DNA from 2 places in the Bacillus sp. 179-C3.3 HS genome. Region 1 is predicted to be linked to the other one. Evidence: riboswitches for the same ligand, from Rfam matches in the RefSeq annotation. Region 1 holds a riboswitch; the other holds the start of a gene.
What was found. A riboswitch is a leader RNA that binds a small molecule or an ion and turns the genes downstream of it on or off. The one in region 1 is predicted to bind thiamine pyrophosphate.

Region 1 (3,206 bases):
ATGGTCCGATGATCGATTTTGCTTCTAACCCTTTAGTAGCGGAGGCGATCTTAGCCATTACAGAAAATAACGGGGCAGTCGGTGCCGTTTGTCATGGCGTTTCTGCGTTTGTTGATGTAAAGGATCAAGATGGGAAATCATTTATCGAAGGTAAGAGAATCACAGGTTTCACAAACGAGGAAGAGGATGCTGTTCAACTGACATCAAAGGTTCCATTCTTATTGGAAACGAAGCTTCGTGAGCAAGGAGCAGTGTTTGAAAAAGGTCAATTATTTGAGCCGTTTGCCATTGCGGATGGACAAATCATTACAGGACAAAACCCAGGATCGAGTGCTGAAACAGCACGTCTATTTGTCAAAGCCCTTTCATAAAATGACCAAAACCAGTCGTCAATCAGGCGGCTGGTTTTTTTGTCGTAAAATCTTCCTAAAAAATACAAAACAATTAATGGAAAAATGGTAAACTGATCACAGGAGAGAAAACCAAAATAGGGAAAAAGGGGATGTTCCTGTGAAAGCATTTTACGTCAAAATCACCGCAGCCATGTTGTCTGTTTTACTGGTGACTACAGGCTTATTTTCAACAGCAGTAAAAGCAGAAGAATTACCAAAGTCAGATGGAAAGTTATCGACACTGACTGAAAAGGCAATTCAGGAAGAGCAAAAGTCGCTTTTGAAGCAGGATGAAGGCTTGAAGATGCAACAAAAGGAAGTAAGCAAATCATTTAAAGTAGATAAGAAACATCCAATCAGTATAAAGCGAAAATCGGCTCCAGATGGAAAGATTCGTACGTCTGCCGTTCGTTCAATTGATGGACTGGCAATCAATCAATCGGTTGTTTTAACAGAGGAAGATCCGGTTGATCTCTGGTTTTTTAGTACGTCATCACCACAGGCGCTCATCAGTCGTATCACCTCTCCGAATGCTGATTATGTCGTCCAACTATTTGTTGTTGATTTTGAAACAGGACAAGCTTTTCCGACAGATCTTATAGAGCCGGCAGGTCGTTTGCTTGGTCTTACAAATTTACCTGCGGGTGATTACGCATTTGGAGTCACAAGTGGTAAAGAATTCGGTGACTCATACACCTTACAAGTCAATGCGAAAAATCCACCAAACTTCACAGGTTCAGTCTCCCTGTCTTCAACCCTACAATATTTTGTAGCCGATTACGCGAATGGGGATGTCATGGCCAATGGAATAAAAATATATAACAAGCAATCCAAGACTGCCGATTATGAATGGGAGCGTGTCTTTTATTTCCCATATGACGGGAAATTTGAGCAAAGAACACATTCTATCTCACATGTGAAAGTGAAAAAGATATCTGCACCCGTGTCATACTCAGCTTCTTATGGGAGTTCATCAGAGGCCATTCTTGTCTATTTAGATGTGGACACATTGTTTATGTACCATCAATCTTCGTATGCAAGCGGGCAATATTATGTCGATACTTTTGTCGACACACTTGGTAAGACGACACCAAGATACTTAGATCTTGATGATTTAACGAACTATGGTGATCATATTTTAGCCGTCGATCTAAAAACAGGTAAGCCCATTGATTTCTTCAGCGTGCTTAATTTCTACTATGCTGCGGGTATCGAGAAACTGCCAACGATCAAAACATTGAATTAAGAAAGGCGGTTGACATCAAATCGCCGCATGTGTAGAGTAGAGATAATTAAATGACAAAAGTCCACTAGGGGAGTCATGTATGACTGAGACAAGAGAAAATCTTGGACCCTTTGAACCTGATCTAGTTCGTACTAGCGGAGGGAAGTGGAGCTGGACCTCGTCTTATTCATGATTGAATCGATAAGAAGGCCGCTCCATTTGGGGTGGCTTTTTTCATTTAATCCATTAAAAAAGAGGAGGCTTTTTTTATGACATTTTCGACTGAGTTAAGAAGAGAAGCAGAGCCAGTGTTTGAAGCTATTTATCAGCATCCATTTGTTAGAGGGTTGGCATCAGGAGACTTGAAAAAGGAACAACTGATTCATTACGTCAAACAAGATGTTGAATATTTGCATGCATTTGTGAAAATTTATGCGGCAGCGGTCAGCAGGTGTACAGATCGACGCGACATTGCGTTTTTTCATCAACAGATGGCATTTGTCCTAAATAGTGAAACGCATCCTCATCAAAATCTTTGCCGAGTGGCAGGAGTGAATTTCGATGACTTGCAGGGTGCACCTTTAGCACCGAGTGCACACCATTATATTCACCACATGCTACAAGTCGCTAAAGAAGGCAGTCTAGGAGAAATCATTGCAGTTCTGCTTCCATGCCCTTGGACATATTGGGAAATTGGCCAACGACTGATTGCGGAAGTACAACCAGAACCATCTCACCCGTTTTACGAGTGGATCACGTTTTATGGGGGATTAACCGACTCGATCACAGTGGAGCTTTGCAATCGCCTTGATCGGTGGGCAGAAGAAGCCAGTAACAGAGAAAAGGAAAAAATGAGGCAACACTTTTTGTTAAGCTGTCAGCTGGAGTATCGTTTCTGGGAAATGGCATCCACTTTGGAAGATTGGCCGATAAAATTGGAGGCGCAAATACGATGACATGGAAGATGAAAGAAGTAGTCCTTGCTGTGATTTTATCTGTTGCATGTGGTGTTATCTACTTAGGATGGTCGACTCTTTACCTTCCAATAACGGCACTTGTTGGTCCGGCAGGAGGTAGCATCATGTTTGGGATTTGGGTCATTGCCAGCCCCATTGTCGCATACATCATCCAGAAGCCAGGGGCTGCACTAATCGCGGAGACAGCAGCCGCTTCTGTGGAATTACTCACAGGCAGTCACTTCGGTCTGTCAGCTCTGCTCATTGGTGTATGCCAAGGACTTGGGGCAGAAGTGGCCTTCGCTCTATTTAGGTATAAACGTTATCATCTGTGGACGCTGATGCTGTCAGGTGCTTTTGCAGCGGTCGGGGCGATGGGTTACAGCCTCATTGCCAATGGATTTGGGTATTACACGCCTCAAGTCCTCGTGATGACACTCGTTACTCAAATCATTAGCGGGATGATCCTTGGGGGATGCTTGGCTAAAGTAGTAGTGAATGCCTTATCAAAAACAGGTGTATTGAATCAATATGCGTTAATGAAAGGTAGACGAAACAAGGGTGAAAAGCATGACTTCATTTCTCGCGTGCAATAACCTCACTGTCCGTTTTTATGAAGAGTCCAAGCCTGTT
Region 2 (3,206 bases), on a different contig from region 1:
TCCAATGACGTCAGCTGATATTTGCGGCATTTGCTTTTTTACATCGCTGGGTTCGAACCATTGAAATGTCGATAAATGCTGCATTCGGCAAAGTGCCATTTTTTCTTCATTCGTAAAAGCCACTTTCATCATCCCGCCAGCTGATTTCCGAATATCAATGCCTGATTCATGCTGTAGGTCGATCTTTAATTTTTCGTATAAAGTCTGGCTTGCTCTGCCAACCTGAAAGAAGATATCCTCATGACCGTCTCCTTCAGCATGTGCTCCGAGCATTCCAGCTGCTGCACTTGTCGTTTTTTTCCCTATTTCATTCGCCTCTAGGACAATCACCTGTTTCCCAGCTTTCGCAAGTTGATAGGCTACTGACATCCCTATGATTCCACCACCAATGATTGCGACATCATAATGCTTTTTCATAAGGATACTCCTTTACCTTTTCAGAAAAAGCCTGCGCCTTGAGATCAGGATGAGCTTGGCCAAAAATACCTGACATGACTGCAATGCCTTTCACGTGTGCAAGCTTCAGTTCTGGAATTCGCTCTGGTGTGATACCGCCAATGACGATGACTGGAATGGTCATTGTAGATGTGAGTTCTTCTACAAGCTTTACTCCTCTAGCTTTTAGACCTGGTTTACATGATGTGTCATAGACGTGCCCAAACATGACATACTCTGCTCCTTCTCTCTCCGCTGCTTTCGCTTCTTCTAACGAATGCACCGACACACCCGCATGAAGATGTGGGAATTTTCGTCTTAGCTCATTTGGCGAAAAGCTATGTCCCGGGAGATGTACGCGATGAATGTTGGTAAGCAATGCGACGTCTACTCGGTCATTGATGACCAATTTTTCTTTCGGTATTCCTTCTGAAAGAAGTTGTTTGACAAGCAAGACTAGCTCACTGGCTGTTTTCGATCGTTCCCGTATATGAATAAAGTCTACTTTTGTTTCAATCCATTTGATTTGCTTGACAAGCTCTTTGACAGGAAGTGAATCATTTGTCACTGCGTGAAGTTCCATTTGCACCAGCCCCATCTAAGCATGCTGTTTGCCATGTTTCCTTTTCGTACGCCATCTCCCAGAAATGGTATTCATAATAGCTTGAAATCACGAAATTTTCTTTCATATTTGCGCGCACATGTTCTGGCGCTTTTTCAGCTAATTCATCGAAACGGTTGACCTGTTCAAAGACGAGCTCTTTAAACCAATCTCCTCCGTATGTCAAAATCCACTCTTGATAAATCGGATGATCAGGTGTCGTTTGTTTCAGCTTTTCTCCCACCTCATAATAGAGCCAGTAGCACGGCAATAGCGCTGCTAAAATCTCTTCAAATCGGCCACTTTTGACAGATCGATACATATGAGAGGTATAGGCATAAGCAGTTGGAGATGGTTTAAAATTGGCGAGTGCCTCCTCAGAGATCTGTAGAAGCTCTGTGAACTTCCTATGTAATGATAGCTCTGCTTCATACGTACCCTGTGCATGATATGCCATTCTACCCGTCGTATGTAAATCCTCACTAATCGCCGCTCCATACGCTTGCACCTTTGCAAAATGAGTTAAATAATACGAATCTTGCATCACATAATAAGTAAAGCGATCGAGAGAAAGAGTGCCATCTCCAATTCCCTTCACGAAAGGATGCGTAAAACTCCCATCCCACCAAGTTGCAGCTGCCTTTTTACATTCCTCTGAAAATGTCATGTTCTTCTCCTCCTGTTTTTTCATACAAAAAAGCCACTTTCCGCGTGGAAAGTGGCTTGGTATTTGTAAATAGCATAGTCAAAAACCGCACCACTTCCCTACGCAGGTCTGAACCTGTTCAGGTAATGAGGGTCTAAAAGTCTATACTTTTATCTCAGCCCTTTTAAAGGACTCCCCTAGTGGATCATTCATATGTTGTTGTACCTCTATCTTAATGATGAATTGTTCTTTGGTCAAGCATTCAATTCAACTCAAGTTGTGCTCTTAGTCCTGCCACGTATTCTCGAGAGCCCGACACAAGCACACGGTCACCGTTTTTGAGCGTCGTATCTCCATGCGGAACTAAACTGTCCACACCTCTAAAAATACGGACAAACACCAAATCACCTGTAAAAGGGAATTCCCTCAGCATGACATTGTGATAGCGATGGTTGTTCATGTGTATTTGGAACAAAGAGGTCTCTTCGTTCGTTAATAAGCGAATCGCATCAGGCGCTTCAATTAATGCACGTAATACCGTTTTAGACGAAAGAACATTCGAAAATGTATCAATGCCTGCTTCTTTTAACGTCTGCTCCGCTTCTGGTTGATTGACACTCGCAATGACTTGTTTGACCCCTGCGTTTTTTGCAAATAAGGCAATTTCTTGATTGATCGTCTCATTGCCTGTTGCAACGACTAACACATCCTCTTGCCCGATCCCAGCATGCCGAAGCGAATCATCGTCATATTGCCCAATTGTTTCCACATTAAAGGTTGAATCAGCAAGCAATTCTTCTTTATTTTCTTGGTAAATATGCAAAATCCGTATATCGTACTCATCCTGTTGCAAATCCAACGTCACAGGCAATGTCAGTTGATTGGCACCAATAAAGGTCACTCTTTTTTTCCGTGTCGCTTCCTGATCTTTTTTAAACAGCGCCTTAAACCAAACAGGCGTCAAAATACTCGAGATCACAGCGACTAAAATGAGAGCACCAGACATCTTATGATCAATGACACCAAGGCGCTCACCAATCGTTGCAGCCGCAATGACAAGAGATAAAGTCGATGTTAATAAAAAACCAGATCCGATGACTTTTTTCATGTCATACCATTTTTTTAGGTATAGTATCGGAACTAGCTTACTTAACAATAAAGCGACAAATAGCAATGGAATCATGATCAACATTGTTGGATCTTTAAGCAGTACCCATATATCAAGCTCCACTCCGACCATCACAAAGAAAATCGGAATTAAAAAGCCATAACCGAAAGAATCCAATTGTTGCACAAGCTCTTTGTTTGGCGAAAGAAGCGATACAAGTACACCTGCTAAAAAGGCACCAAGAATATTTTCAGCACCCAATGATTCAGATAATGCAACTAAGACTATAATAAGTGTAAAGATTGCCCTTGTCCCAATTTGTACCGTACCTTTAGACAAAGTTTGAAAAATGGACTTTTTCTTAAATAATCGACCAAATAAGTACAGCAGGATACCCGCTGCAAACAATAAGAGCA

Region 2: linked by a shared signal. The riboswitch ahead of tenA (thiaminase II) and the one ahead of tenA (thiaminase II) in region 1 are both predicted to bind thiamine pyrophosphate.

What each region holds. Positions count from the first base shown of each region.
Region 1 covers NZ_JBFEFT010000001.1:45,922-49,127, forward strand. Annotated here, with positions in the region: gene AB1K80_RS00225 (type 1 glutamine amidotransferase domain-containing protein) at 1-371, shown strand, start outside; gene AB1K80_RS00230 (hypothetical protein) at 511-1,638, shown strand; TPP riboswitch at 1,695-1,798, shown strand; gene tenA (thiaminase II) at 1,887-2,573, shown strand; gene AB1K80_RS00240 (ECF transporter S component) at 2,570-3,169, shown strand; gene AB1K80_RS00245 (ABC transporter ATP-binding protein) at 3,144-3,206, shown strand, end outside.
Region 2 covers NZ_JBFEFT010000012.1:65,544-68,749, reverse strand. Annotated here, with positions in the region: gene thiO (glycine oxidase ThiO) at 1-417, opposite strand, end outside; gene tenI (thiazole tautomerase TenI) at 401-1,018, opposite strand; gene tenA (thiaminase II) at 993-1,703, opposite strand; TPP riboswitch at 1,782-1,891, opposite strand; gene AB1K80_RS09715 (monovalent cation:proton antiporter family protein) at 1,945-3,206, opposite strand, start outside.